DNA from 2 places in the Nostoc sp. 'Lobaria pulmonaria (5183) cyanobiont' genome. Region 2 is predicted to be linked to the other one. Evidence: predicted binding sites of a transcription regulator. Region 2 holds the regulator's gene; the other holds the start of a gene.
What was found. The regulator NtcA, encoded in region 2, controls nitrogen genes in cyanobacteria. The targets are predictions, from matches to a motif close to TNTGTANNNNNNNNTACANA.
Positions count from the first base shown of each region.

Region 1 (7,755 bases), 1.1 Mb from region 2:
CTAATTTAACTTATAAACACGTCTCGTTTAAGGAAGATAATAAAGATGAAGTATCGACAATTATAAACAATATTACTAATGGTGAGATAGTAAGGGAAGTTGTATACTACCAAAATATTGAACCTTGTGTTTATTATTTAAACATGATAGGAATTTATATATACAATATATTTTTCGTAGGTATTGAAAACAATACTTACAGTAAACCAGGAATAAATGATATAATTAATAGTCTTTTGACTATGAATAATTCTCTTAAGAATAAGAAGATAAATACAAGAGAACCATATAATGATAATGAGCAAAAAAAGAATTTTTTTGATAACCTTGCTTTCAGCAAGCAGCCAAAAAATGTAAAAATGTCTAAAATTAAAGAAATTCTTGAAAGAGTTGCTTATATGTATCTAAAACTAACTATTAAGGAAAGTGAGAATTCCTATTATAAGAGCGGTACAGAAGATAAGTTGCGAATTACTTCACTTCTTAAAGACATTGAGAAACTCAAGCAGAATATTACTGATTTTATCAATACCAATGACATCCAACCTGTCCTTCTTAGATCGTATGTTAGTGATGAGTCGCTTGAAGAAATACCAACACTGTCTAAATTAATAAATAATAGCCAGATAGGTGTATCTCTAGAGTTTGATAAGCTAACTTCTTCGCTCGTTGAAGTACAGTCAGGTAATATGACAATGCGCTTGGATGACATGCTAACTCTTTAAATGCTAACTATAATGTGAATAAATAGTTAGCTATTTGATTGTTAAAAATAATAATTTTAGGTTAGGATATTGAGCAGCGTTAAAGGTTAAAGGAAAATGGGATAACCCGTTCTGAATAGACTAACTTTTAGTTTCAGGCAACCAAATAATAAACGTAGTTCCCGGTGCATCGGGTGAAGTTAGCTTAGAGTTGATTGCAGGGCTGAAAACCTCGATTTCGCCCTGCATTTGCTCTATTAATTGTTTAGCGATCGCTAACCCCAAACCTGTGCCGGGGATTTCTGTTTGCGCTTGTACACCCCGATAATGCCGTTCTCCAAGATGCTCTAAATCCTGGGGTGGAATGCCTGGCCCGTTATCACTAATGACTATTCCCTGAAAATTAGCTTTTTCTTGCCCAGCCTGAATCAAAATTTTGCCGCCAGTGGGAGTATATTTTAAAGCATTATCAATAATGTTAGTTAACACCTCTCGTAATGCTTTGACGTTGGCACGCACTAGAGATGAATTCTCTTGAATTTCAGTTATTAGTTTTAGCTTTCGTTCTTGGGCGATCGCTTTGGCTGATATTAATAATGGTTCTAATATATCTGCTAACGAGCAGTCAACTGCTTTATCTCCCGTTCCCGGCAATAATAGCGGCGGTTTAGCGTCTTTTTGGATACTTGCTTCTACAAATACTTCATTTTTCGGCAGATGTAGTGGTGCTAAATCTGCCTCTGTCAAGTCAATTACTTGTTCAAATTGTTGCAGTAATTCTTTAAGGCGATCGCTTTCCCGGACAATACTATTTGCCACATCCCGGTTAGCGTCTGCTGGTCGTAGTCGCTTCAATAGCAGTTTGCCAAAAGTCCGCAACGCTGTTAATGGGTTACGAAACTGATGCAACAGGTTATCTAGCAAATCCCGCTGTTTTTCTTGGAGAATTTGTTGTTCATGCAACTGTTGCTCAAACCATGCTCGCCGCTGATCTAAAATACAAGCGATCGCTAATGTTTGGGCTATCCGTTGAATCTGACTTTGCTCGTGTTCATTCCATGCCCGGTCTTTCCTGCGTGTCACCAGTAACCCCATCATCACACCCTCATAAATCAGAGGTAAAACAATTTGGTTGCCACTAAGTAGGTATTCCTCATTAAGATCGGGTTGAGACGCGTCTGGTATGTCAGACTCCTGTGATGAAGTTGGAGATTCTGAAGCCGGTGTCAATAACCTTCCTTGATGATTGGGTAATATAAACGCATTTCCAACTTGAAGTTGCTTGTATGCCGTCGCTTCAATAGTTTCCTCTCCTTGGGGTAATAATGCTGTTTCCGGGTAAATCACCACAGGAATCAGTTTGGCATCGCCGGAAGGAGTATCTACCAATTCTTGTGTTAGGTACACAATACTTAAAGTCGCTCCCAGCCCTTGGGTTAGTAGCGCTATTTGCTCTCGACACAGAGCAAGAAAATCGGAACTGGCAGACATTAACATTTTTTAGCTTTTGCTCAAGATTATAGATTTTGAGTCATGATGTAAGAGAGGATACTTAATTTTTACCTCGCTCATTTAATAAAGCTTAACTAAAATTTTCTTAGAGATGGTTTCTACTAGGGGATTATATTCTTAGGTAATTTTGTTTTCTCTATGTTTCAAATATATTAACTTTCTTATATTAAAAGGTTAAAAACTATTGATATTCTGAACTAGAACCTATATAATGACGACGGATTTTGTAGCTATTACTACAATCTATAGCTTGAAAGAGGAGGACAATAGATTGGCAAGGAGACGCAAAAGGAAAAGTCGTCGTCGTCAGGAAGGACGGCGCATTTTGGAGCACGTGCCTCAATATAGCATCGAAAGTGGCGAAGAAAAGCCTGTGACAGCAGCGAGAAGATTCATTCAAGCTGAAGGGATTTTGCCACCAGCGTTGCTACTTGTAAAGCGAAATGAACACACTACAGATCGTTATTTCTGGGCAGAAAAGGGACTGTTTGGTGCTCAATACGTAGAGGAAAACCATTTCTTGTTTCCTAGTTTGAGGGTGTTAGAACCTTCACCAGGTCAAGAACCTCTTGCTTTAGCTAGTCGGTGAACCATAGATGGTCATCTTGAGCATTGAATGTGGCTCCTGACTACTATTAACTGGCAAAATTGCTAAGTTTATGCAAAATTTAATTTTTTTTTAGTTTGTAGCTGATTTGCCAGTAAATCTAGTCCAGGTAGTTGGAAAGTGAACCTATTTCAAACCATGCTAGATTGCATGGGTTGATACTACTTTGATCGTGCAGAAGGGAGTGGGTATAGAGCCAAGCGCGTCTAAAAGTGCTAGTAAAGTTGCGCTCTTATGCCGTAGATAGTTAAGTAAGCTCTGTCAATGAATTTAAGTTAATGAATTTAAATTTTTTCCCCACGACCAAAGTCGTGGGGAAAACTGACAAAGCAGCAATCTTGATTTTCTCCTGACTACTTTCCATTGCCTAAAGAGTAGGTTAGGTCAGAAGTCTGCATATCACAGTTAAAAGATGATCGCAAGAATCAACAATTATTTCCCAGGCTTGAGCTGTAGAGTCCTCTGCAACTCACTGAGTTCATCTCGATGGGCAACTACAGTTACCTTACTTGAGGAGGTTTGTTCGCTCTGAGTTGTTTCTACTTTGAGCGACACCTTCTCAAGTCTTCCAGATTTTTTCCAATAAAATAGACCACTTAAAGGCGACAGCAGTACCATCGCCAGAACAAGGGTACTGAGGCTAGGAAAAAGCAGGGATGCCACCAGAGATAGACAAACAATCCCAGTAGCTGCCAGTAAAGTCAGAAATATAGCTAAGAACCAGCTGGGGCGAACATTACCTTCAAAAGTTACCTGATTTTTTTCTCGGTCTACCACTGCCACTCGGTAAGACCGCGATCGAAAATACTCTTTTAATTGAGACATTAAAACAGCTTCATCTTGCTCAGAGACTAGTTGGGACATTTCTGTACGATCTTTAGTCGAGGCACGAATAAAGAAAAACAGCCCAACCGATAACAACAAGGTTAGCAGGAACGTAGATGGCAGAATAGCAGTATCCATAACTAATTGTTAGTGTTTGACTGGAGGAGACTTATTCATTATCAATTATTCGTTACTTTTTCCTCCTGTTGATGTAGTCAAGCCATTGAAAAGCTAAATCCTGAGCTTGAACTTGCCATTCGGGAGAAACTTGGTACATCCGCCTGGGGCGCCCCCGTCCTTCGAGTTTCTTCCAATATCCAGTGATTGCACTTTGGTCTTCCAGAAATTTAATTGCACTGTAAAGTACGGTATCTGAAAGCCGATAGACGGGATACTCAGTTTCTAATTGCTCGATCAACTCGGTTCCGTAGGATTCACCTTGTAATAAAACAGACAGTATGTAACAAACTGCTAGTTCCTGACAAAGGTAAGTTGGCGGAGGATTCTCAAAAAATTGATATATATCCTCAAGTTTCATGGTTAGTGAATGGCTAAAAAAATGCCTTAAGGTAAAGTCTACAATCCTTGTAGCCAGTATACAGTGCTACTACTACGTGAGTAATACATAATAAAGCTACTTAGACTAGATATCCATTGCGTAAACATCAAACAATTACCCACGCCTGTGAAGTTGTGGGGCGAGTTGGCGAGTTTTAGGAGTACAAAATAATGTACCCCACTCAAGCTCGATACGGTGTGGTGAGGAGCGAACAGACAGTGAGGAAGTCACTATCTTGGTGTTAACTGATGCCGAGCTGGTTAGAACTGCTTAAGCAATAAAATGCCATCGAAGAAATTTTACAGGTAAAATGCTATTTTGTCTGTAAAACTTAATAAACACTTTGTTTTACAGTGATTTTCCCAATGCAAATTCTAAAATCTTAAGCTAGGGGATATATCTGGGATCGAGCTGCTACGTCGGTAGACACACTTAAAGTAACTACTTCTGATTTCCACGATCGCAGAATTTCTTGTCTTATTTGGCAAGTGTGATAGTAAATTTATCAAAGAAGGCGCTAAAAACTAGGGGAAAGAAGACAAAAGAGGGGAGAGGTAGGGAAAGAACTCTTTGTGTCCCCTTGTCCCCTCGTCTTCGCGTCCCTTAATCAAGCACCCAGCATATTGGCGATCGCTATGTCACAAACTCCCGATGCCCCATCATCTTCCTCAACTCTTAGGGCAATTGCCCAAACTTTTCGCCTTATAGGTTGGATTAGCTTCTGGATTCAGCTAGTACTAGGCGTTGTTTCTAGCATAATTGTGTTGCTGTTCGCCATCTTTAATCAAAGATCTGGCAGTCCTACTAATAATCCTGGGACTGGTTTTGGTGTATTTTTAGCAATTTGTGGACTGGTTGTTTTGGGTGGGGGCATTTATTTAGCTTACCGTTACACTAGGATTGGCAAGCAATTGGAATCCTCTAATCCCAGCAACCGTCCTCGGAAAAGCGAGACTGTGCAAGTATTACGCTTAGGGGTGTGGGTGAATTTAGGAGGAACGCTAGTGACTCTTTTGGGGGCGCAGGCGATCGTTGGTACACTGGTAGCAAGATCCATTTCTCCCCAAGCTATAACTACCCAATTTTTTGACCCTACCCGAATTATTAGCGGTCTAGATATGCTTGTGGTGCAAGCAAACACTAACACGGTCTCAGCCCACTTTGCAGGGCTTATTGCGTCACTTTGGTTGCTCAATCGGATTAACCGACCCTAATATTATGAGTGCTGAGTTTTCAAAAGTCTAAAGAAGTTAATCATAATTTTTCCGAAACGGACAAAACTGGGTGTGAAGACAACTACATAATCCTTGAAAAACATCTTATTAGTACAGCACTGCGTAATTCAAATCAATGGAACGCTTGCGGTATAGGAATTACAAATTACGTTAGCGAGTCAGGAAAGCGGCACGCTGCGCGTAACAAGATCCCTGTAAAGGTACGAGCGTAATTAGGAATTTTGCCAAGCTGTAGTAGTAGGTGATGCCAAAACTAGCACAGGGATAATATGTACCTTTTTTAGAAGTCTGACATCATGAGAAATCAACCAGCACAGAAATTTAATCAAGACGTATGGAGATTTGGCGTACAGGTTTTCTTTAGTAGCATCGTATTGGGGCTGTGTATTTTCAAGCTTGGCTCGCCAGCAGAGGACGATAAGAATATTGCGCTTTACTGGGGTGGTTTATCAGGTGTGCTTGCATACTGGTTACCTTCACCTGGACAAACTAGAGACGATAAGGAACCACCGAATATCACTCAAAGGACGTTTGCAGCCGTTGATAACAATAATGGTAACGATCAGAGTCTTGCTCAGGTTTCTGAAACGACAGTGACTCAAAATACGAATTCATGATTGGTTTAATGCATTATATGGTTTCTTAGCCCTGGCAGTGATGCTAGGGTAAAATCTTGCTCAGAGATTGAGACTGATTTTTCTAATAAACTTTATTTTTGCAGTTACAGCAAAGCAAAATTACTATATGCTAAATGCTTATGTGTTAACTGTATTGACAGGAAGATTTTAGGCTAAAAACTGAGAAAAATCTGTGCTGGATATTAAGCAAATACGGGAAAATCCGCAATTAGTTCAAGAACGATTGAATAGTCGTAGTGGTAAATACGACATCGAACCGATATTACTGTTAGATCGGCAACAACGGGAACTTGAAGGGAGGCGTAGTCAACTTCAAGCCCGGAGCAACGAAATTGGTAAAATTGTCGGCCAGAAGATTAAATCTGGGATCAATCCTCAAGATCCAGAAATTCAAGCTTTGCGGGATGAAGGTAACTCTCTCAAAGCTACGTTGAGTCAACTGGAACCCCAAGAAAAAGACCTCAAAGCTGAAATTACTCAACTTATGTTGGCGCTTCCCAACTTGCCAAGCGACTCTACACCCCTTGGTAAGAATGAGGAAGATAACGTAGAGGTGCGGCATTGGGGTGATGAGTACATTCCCCAAAACCCGAATATTCTCCCTCACTGGGAAATTGGCGAAAAGCTGGGTATTCTCAATGTTGAACGAGCTGTAAAAGTTGCCCAAAGTCGCTTTGTGACATTGATAGGCGCTGGTGCGGCATTGGAGAGGGCATTAATTCAATTTATGCTGACTCTCCATACTCAAGCTGGATATGTGGAAGTTAGTCCGCCACTGTTAGTAAATACCGAGTCTTTGACGGCGACCGGTCAATTACCCAAGTTTGCGGAAGAAAGCTTTAAATGCGCTGATGATGACTTATGGCTGATTCCGACGGCGGAAGTTCCAGTTACAAATCTCTACCGGGGTGAAATTCTCGCTGCTGAAGATTTGCCTATTTACCACTGTGCCTTTACTCCCTGTTTTCGCCGCGAAGCTGGTAGTTATGGGCGCGATATGCGGGGATTAATTCGTCTCCATCAATTTAACAAGGTGGAAATGGTGAAGTTTGTCGAACCCAGTACGTCTTTTGATGAACTGGAGAAATTGGTGGGGAATGCAGAAGCAATTTTACAGGCGTTGCAGTTGCCTTACAGAGTAGTAAATTTAAGTACTGGAGATTTGGGATTTGCCTCTACCAAAACTTATGATTTAGAGGTTTGGTTGCCCTCTTCTGGCAAATACCGTGAAATTTCTAGCTGTTCCAATACTATAGATTTCCAGGCACGACGGGCTGATATTCGTTTCAAAGAGGCGGGGAAGAAAGGAACTCAGTTCGTACACACTCTAAATGGTTCGGGTTTGGCAGTGGGAAGGACGATGGCAGCAATTTTGGAGAATTATCAACAACCTGATGGGATGGTGAAGATACCAGAAGTGTTGCAACCTTACTTGGGGCGTGAAGTTTTGTAATTTGTCATTGGTCATTGGTGAGCCAGTGCGGTGAGGCAGCCCCCATTCCCAATGCCCAATTAGAATGGAGATAACTATAGCTTAATATCTTCACTAATTTACTCTATGTCAGTTTTAGCAGCGATCGCAGTCTTGGCTGTTTTGATCTTGGTACACGAGTTGGGACATTTTGTTGCAGCACGTTCTCAAGGCATTCTCGTTAACCGTTTTTCTTTGGGTTTT
Region 1 covers NZ_CP026692.1:6,334,255-6,342,009, reverse strand. The annotation lists gene NLP_RS28135 (protein kinase domain-containing protein) at 1-725, shown strand, start outside; gene NLP_RS28130 (GAF domain-containing sensor histidine kinase) at 846-2,201, opposite strand; gene NLP_RS28125 (DUF3155 domain-containing protein) at 2,488-2,805, shown strand; gene NLP_RS28120 (cofactor assembly of complex C subunit B) at 3,256-3,786, opposite strand; gene NLP_RS28115 (PadR family transcriptional regulator) at 3,839-4,186, opposite strand; gene NLP_RS28110 (DUF3611 family protein) at 4,843-5,421, shown strand; gene NLP_RS28105 (hypothetical protein) at 5,739-6,059, shown strand; gene serS (serine--tRNA ligase) at 6,253-7,533, shown strand; gene rseP (RIP metalloprotease RseP) at 7,639-7,755, shown strand, end outside.
Region 1: the regulator NtcA is predicted to act here: its motif matches at 2,440-2,459, upstream of NLP_RS28125 (DUF3155 domain-containing protein).

Region 2 (7,755 bases):
AAATCCTCCCTAGTACTTAGACTTGAGGATAAGTGAATATAATTCTTTTTTGGCTAGGCGTGGGAATACCACGTTATTTGACAGACAACCGTCGGTTGCCTCTAATTTCTACCTAATAATGATTATTAATACGAGAGTTAGCATTTAATTTTCTGAAAGTTATATTCGATTGCTTCTTGACGAATTTAACTTTCATTCAGGTTTGCCCTGCTGTAAAAGGAGGAATATTTGCGATGAAGTAGAGTAAGTTATTAATATCTACGCCCGTAAAACGGACGTAAATATCATTAAGCAATTGTGTTGGCTAAATCATTTCATCTAAATTTATTAGAAAATTTAGAAATTTAATTAATAGCCCTCTATAGTATAACCAGCAGATTGAACCATCTGTTTAATTGACTCTTCAGAAGCCGCAGCATCTACAGTTACAGTTTTAGTATCAACGTTCACGTCTACTTTGGCATCAGATTCCATAGTCAGAATAGATTTAGTTATTTTCTTGGCGCACTCATCACCTTTAATATCCGGAACTTTCAATTTAATTGCCATTACTTACCTCATTACGTAAACTGAAATTTACATTTAATATATATAATATCGGTTTTAATAGTAAGCGCACATCTGACTTGAGTTAGGGAATCGAGCATTAGACAAATAGTAATAAATAATAGTTATACCTAAATCATTATTGACAAATTATTTAGGCAGTAAAAACAAAAAAAATACCAAAATCTATAAAGTTATTTCTGAAAATGCACTTAGTACTACTAACTTATAAAAAGCCGCTTTTTTAGTTTATTCTGAAGACCCCACCAGACATTCCCCCTGTTTTTCTAAACGTTGCTGTTCGACATAGTTGTTCTTGCAACACTGCCTGATCGTACAAGGGTCTATACGTAAGTCACGAAACCTTTTTATCTGTAGTTTTTAATTTATTGTATACCCCAGATACTTTTGCCCAACTTTTACAGTACATATAGATTCAAAAAACAGCTATCTTGCGGTATAGATATACTGTGGGCTTCGCAACTAAAACCTTCAATGACGCAATTGTGACAGGAGGGTTGAAGACTGCTAATTTGATTATTGACGGTAGAGACTGCTTCACGTTGCGAATGGAAACGATTGCTCAAATGTGCCAGTAGTTGAAGTGCGATCGCTAGAAGCAACGAAAAAATTAGCATTTCTCGTTTGATTTATTTTCCAATCTCTACGACTAGCTGTGACCCTCGAAGGAAGACTCACTAACCCTTGTCTAAAAGACGCTACGCGTAGCTTGCTTACCTATCGGTGGTGCGGCTTCAGGATAGTGAAGTAGTTTTGCTCATAAACACAACCTAGTCAACTACAAATACCCACTTTGTCAGTTTGTTTAATTAAGATATGTTTGGTAAATAAAATAAATAGCCTACATCATCGGCTGTTATTCCACACTTGGCATAAAGCATTGTGAGTGCAAAACGTCTGCCAGAAACCATTGCCCATGTCAGAATTACCCGCCAATCCTGGCAACACGGCTTCCTTGAGGGCGAAGTGAGTGCAGGTGAGTTTGAGTGGCATTTCCAGTGGCATTTTCGCCGGGGAGAACTTGCCGTCAAGCCTTCCCAAGGTCGCGCCTTGATCAAAGAACCCCTCGGTCGATTCTTAGAGCAACAAGATTACCAGCTAGAGCCTGGAGGAGACTATGCTTTTACGATTCGGGCGGAACTTTAAAACTTAGGAGTTATTCAATTTTGGATTTTGGATTTTAGATTTTGGATTGAAGAAAAAATTTAAAATTGGCTGGCTGCTGATTCAGTGAGGCGATTTAAGTATCTTTCGATTAAAAGGATGGCAACAATGTCATCTATGGGTCTTGGTGGCTGTCGTAGACCCTGTGGCAATAGCTTTATTAACCCTTTGGGCGGGAACATTTGCCAATAGCGATCGCGTGCTTCTAAGGTTGTGTAGCGCTCATCCACTAAAATAATGCTCAGGGGTTCTGTCAATTCTTGATATAATTTCTCTCTCCACTGTTTGGCTGTAGTTTGGTCGCCCATGACCATCAAAGAGATCGGAAACCTTTGACGCAGTGTCTCAATGGTAGCGATCGCCTCTTTTGCTAGCACGACCTGATGATAATGCAGTTGCCGATCCAGTCCCATCACCGCTAAACCACATTTATCTCGACCTGGATCAAACCCCAAGATGACTGGTTGCGTTGGTGAAAATTCACGGAAATTCATAATAAATTAAAAATTAAAAATTAGAAATGTTCGCGTCGTGTCTGCTAAATAAAAAATCCAGCTACAGCAACTATTTTGGCTGCTGTTCAATATATTTAAATCTTACTAATAACAGCGTACAAATAATTTTTTAAGTACTAAAAATAATTTTTCCGTTAACTATTGCCACCAATTTTACTCTCAATGGCCCGGCTGTATAAGTATCCTCTGCTGCGATCGCTTTGATCTCCAAGGGTTGATTATACTGTCTTAGTTGGCTGACAAAGCGCAGAAAAGTCCCTTCTACTTGGACATTTTCGACAATTCCGGCATTACGGGCACGAAATTGGGAAGCAGAAATCAGTATTTCTAGGCGCTGCTGTAACTGATAAGATGTCATGGTTTTGGAATCAGCAGTAGTCGTAGCTAGCACCGCGCCTCCTGAAAAAACTAGTTGATTCTGGGCTGTATCCGCGAAAAATTCTATCTGCTTTTCTCCCCTGACGTAATTACCAGCAGAGAAAATTCGCACGACGTATTCTTTACCATCGCCAATCTGCTTGCTCAATTGATCGACTCTATCCTGGGTCACACGCAGTAGCTCTACATTTGCAGGATTTGCACCAGGTTCGCTTAATTCAAGGTTGGCGTTGCGATTGGCTTCTTGTAAAAGTTGTACCACTGCCTGACGAGCAGCAGCAGGTTGAGTAACACGAATGACAGCAGCGGACAGAACTTGACCGCGAACTAAGGCCAGCTTACCCAAACGCAGGTCGCGGTAGGACTGATAATATTTTTCCAGCCTGGCAACTTCCTGTTCTAGTTCCTCCTGTTGTGCTTCCAATTCTTTGAGGCGCGATTCTCGTTTGGCAATCACTTGCTCTCGTGCTGTAATTTCTACATTACGTTTTTGAATTAGTTGATCCAGTTGGGCAATTTTTTGATCGCGCTGTTCTATGGCTTCTTGACGGTTAGCAAGTTCGCGATCGCGTTTTTCAATTGCTGTTTTAGCTTCGTCAATGGCTTTTTTCGCTTCGGCATACAGTCTTTGACGTTCTGTCTTCAGTAGTTCAACTGCCGCCTGTAGTGCCTTTCTCTGGTCGTAAACACTTTGCAATTCAGCTATGGCTTTTTGGTATTGAGTTACCACCCGATCTAGCTGACCTTGAGTGCGTTGGAGTTGAGTTTGGGTTTGGGCTTGCTGACTAATTGTGCGGTTCAACTGAGCTTGTGTTTGCCTCTGTTTGGCATTTGCCGCCTGCAAGGATTGATTAATTGCCTGCAAGTCTTGTTGTGCCTTTGCTTGGGCAATTCTTGCTTGGTTTAGCTCACTCTCTACCTGACTTTTCTGAGTTTCTGCGGTTTTTAGCTGTTCCCGCTTCTGTCTAAGGTCTGTTTGAATATCCTCTAACTCAAAGACTCCTTTTCGCAAGCCTTCGTCGGCAGCGAATAAAATCCCTAAAGTTGATGCTGAAATCAAACCACCAGTAAAAATTGTTACTAGTACAGCAGTGTTTTTCGGACGGAGCTTAAAAAGTGAGAGGCGGGCTTTGCCAACTCGTGTGCCGATGCGATCGCCCACGGTGGCAATTACGCCTCCCAGAATCAAAATTGCTGCGATGAGGATGTATCCGGTGGTCATCTTTAGCTACCGAAATCCTTCCAGATACAGCCTACTACTTTTAAGCATTGTCTGTGGAGAAGTGGAAATTGGCAATAGCTGAAATTATTCAATTTTAGATTTACCTCTAGCTATTAGTGTCATCTTTCAAAATACAACACGCGCCGACTCCCCTTTCTCCAATTGTTTTTATGTGAATTGCCTACTTAAGGTAACAGGTTTATGCACAGTAATCTTCTTTTTGTGAATAGAAATCATCTTTTTTTCACGCAAATCTCCCAGTAGCCTGGTGACAGTAACACGAGTTGAACCAATTGCTTCTGCGATCGCTTGATGAGATAACTTCAAATCAATTGTGATCCCATCTGCACAAGGAACGCCAAAATCTCGACAAAGAATTAACAAAAAACTCACTAACCTAGAACCCATATCTCGGTGAGCGAGAGTTTCAATCATCATCTCTGTTTGTAAAATTCGCGAAGACAGACCTCGCAGCATTAACATTGATAATTCTGGATTTTCCTTGAGTGCTAGCTCTACCTGTTCAATTGGTGCTGACAGTAATTCCACAGGAGTAAATGCAACCGCATGGTAAAACCGATCCGACTTATTTCCTGTCAGCAATGACAATACACCAAAAACACTGTTTTCCCGCAGCAACGCTACCGTTATTTCCTCTCCTGCCTCGTACACCCTGGAAAGTTTAACAGCACCTTTCAAAAGAAAATAAACTCGTTCGGCAGGATCGCCAGGAAAAAAGATCGTTTTATTGCGTTCAAACGTTTCCACAACTGGCGGAAACGCCCCGGTCGCCATCTGACGAAAAACATTTGCTAGGGCTTTATCTTGTGTCACGATCATCTCCCTTCCCCTACCCAATGCCGGAAAAACAAAAACTGATTACCTAAGAATACACCCGAAAAATGAATAAAGCACCGTCAACCTTTCTGTACTTTCCTATACTCAAACAAATCTCTTCATAACTCTTTGTTTATAATGATACATAATTGTTGATCCTTTCAGCTACTAATTGTTGATAAGTAGTTCCAATAGCTGTATTCAAAAGGTTTTTTGAAGAACAAATAAAGATATCTTGAGAATATCTTTATAAAAAATCAAGATTTTTCTCACAGTAAACACCGTTAGCAATATTCATTTTTGTCAATCCTGTATAAAACAAAGACAAAACGTGCCTCAGATTCTAGTATGCTCCTAATGATCGATCGCATTAACAATTTCTATGCTAAATCTGACTGCAAAAAATGCCCTTGTTACAGGTATTGCCAATAACCGCTCGATCGCCTGGGGCATTGCCCAACAACTGCACAAAGCCGGAGCAAACCTGGGTATCACCTACCTGCCGGATGAACGCGGCAAGATGGAGAAAAAAGTTGCAGAATTGGTAGAACCCCTCAACCCCAGCTTATTTCTTCCCTGTAATGTCCAAGATGAAGATCAAATTAAATCTACCTTTGAGACAATCCGCGAACAGTGGGGAAAGTTAGATATTCTGATCCATTGTCTGGCCTTTGCAAGCAAAGACGATTTAACTGGAGATTTTAGCCAAACCTCTCGTTCTGGCTTTAACACCGCCTTAGAAATCAGCACCTACTCACTAGTGCAGTTAAGTGGTGCAGCTAAACCTTTGATGACAGAGGGAGGTAGTATCGTCACTCTGACATATTTAGGTGGTGTTAGGGCAATCCCTAACTACAACGTCATGGGAATTGCCAAGGCGGGGTTAGAAATTAGTGTGCGTTACCTGGCTGCTGAACTAGGTCCGCAAAATATTCGCGTGAATGCCATCTCCGCAGGCCCCATCCGCACTTTGGCATCTTCAGCAGTGGGTGGGATTTTGGATATGATTCATCATGTAGAAGAAGTAGCTCCCCTACGACGTACCGTCACTCAATTAGAAGTAGGCAACGCTGTGGCTTTCTTGTGTAGTGATTTGTCCAGCGGCATTACCGGACAAATTCTCTATGTAGATGCAGGATATGAAATTATGGGAATGTAAGATAATTTGGGCATGGGGCATTGAGGATTGGGCATTGGGAATTGAGTATTAGTAAAATTCTTGTCCATTTCTCATTCCCCATGCCCCATGCCCTATTCCCCATGTCCAATTTCCTATGCAAATCAGCAAAATTAATTTAAACTACGATCGCTTAACTGAAACCCCTCGGATTGCCACTGTTCACCGCACCACTGGTGAAACGAATGTGCAAGTTACCATCAACCTGGATGGTAGAGGAACTTGCACAGCAGCAACAGGTATTCCGTTTTTGGATCACATGTTGCATCAAATTGCCTCCCACGGGCTGATTGATATTGATGTCCAAGCCAAGGGAGACTGGGAAATTGACGATCATCACACTAACGAAGATGTAGGCATTACTTTAGGGCAAGCTTTTAACCAAGCACTAGGCGACAGAAAAGGTATTGTCCGCTTTGGTAATTTTCTTGCACCATTGGATGAAGCCTTAGTTCAGGTAGCACTAGACTTTTCTGGACGTCCTCACCTCAGCTACGGCTTGCAAATTCCTACTCAGCGGGTAGGAACCTATGACACCCAACTGGTGCGAGAATTTTTTGTGGCTTTGGTGAACCATAGTCAAATGACATTGCACATTCGACAATTGGATGGTATTAATTCCCATCACATTATTGAAGCGACATTTAAAGCCTTTGCAAGAGCAACGCGGCTGGCGGTGGAAATTGATCCCCGACGTGCTGGCTTAATTCCCAGTTCTAAGGGAGTTCTATGAAAGGAGTCAAATTGGATATTGTGCATTGGGCATTGGGCATCGGGAAAACTCTACCCTTGTCTTCCTAGTCCCCAATCCCCAGTCCTCAGTTCACGATAATTGACACACAGCTTGGTGATGGTTATTATCAGCCTACTGGGTAATTTTTAATTAATACCAAGCTGATAAATAGTTATTTAACCGAGATGAAGTCTGTTGCAGATGACCCTAATTCTCAACTTAATACGACAGACATTCCGCCAGTAGTCCTAACTTCTGAGTTGCGAAAAGTCTATCGCACTGGTTTTTGGCTAAATCAAAAAGTAGTATCTCTCAAAAACTGTTCTTTAACAGTTTACAAAGGCGAAACCTTTGGGTTGCTGGGGCCTAACGGTGCTGGTAAAACCACCCTTTTAAAATTATTGCTGGGAATTATTCATCCCACCTCTGGACGGGGATCGTTGTTGGGTAAACCAATAGGCGATCGCAGTGTTAAGCAACATATTGGCTATCTACCAGAAAATCCCTATTTGTATGACTATCTCACTGGTTGGGAGTTTTTGCAGCTTGCTGCTGGGTTATTCCAAATTCCCCAAAGTGTCCAACGCCAGCGGATTCCCCAACTACTGGAATTAGTCGGTTTATCCCAAGCCGATGCCCGTAAAAAGCTCCTGCGTCGCTATTCCAAAGGAATGCTACAGCGTGTTGGTATGGCACAGGCATTAATTAATGAGCCAGATTTAGTTTTTCTGGATGAACCGATGTCTGGTCTCGATCCAGTGGGACGCTACCAAATGCGAGAAATTATTCTGGCGCTCAAAGCTGCTGGTAAAACAATTTTTTTTAATAGCCACATTCTGAGTGAAGTAGAACAGATTTGCGATCGCATTGCCATCCTCGCTCAAGGTGAACTAATTTGCTCTGGTTCCCTCAATGAACTCTTAGGCGTAGGCGACACATATCACGTCAAAGGTCAAGGTGGTCACTGGGAAATTCTCAAAAAATGGATACCCACTCTCATATTTGAGCCTGATGGTTCCTGGCACGGTACACTACAAGATGATTACTATGATTTTCTTGCCAGTCTTCGTCTCATGGAAGGTAAAATTATCGCCATTAACTTGTCACGTCACTCCCTAGAAGAATTTTTTATTCAACAAATCCAAAGAAAAAACAACTCATT
Region 2 covers NZ_CP026692.1:5,199,101-5,206,855, reverse strand. The annotation lists gene NLP_RS22920 (heavy-metal-associated domain-containing protein) at 349-549, opposite strand; gene NLP_RS22915 (DUF3146 family protein) at 1,450-1,713, shown strand; gene NLP_RS22910 (Holliday junction resolvase RuvX) at 1,773-2,225, opposite strand; gene NLP_RS22905 (DUF3084 domain-containing protein) at 2,356-3,846, opposite strand; gene ntcA (global nitrogen regulator NtcA) at 4,015-4,686, opposite strand; gene fabI (enoyl-ACP reductase FabI) at 5,066-5,842, shown strand; gene hisB (imidazoleglycerol-phosphate dehydratase HisB) at 5,958-6,593, shown strand; gene NLP_RS22885 (ABC transporter ATP-binding protein) at 6,779-7,755, shown strand, end outside.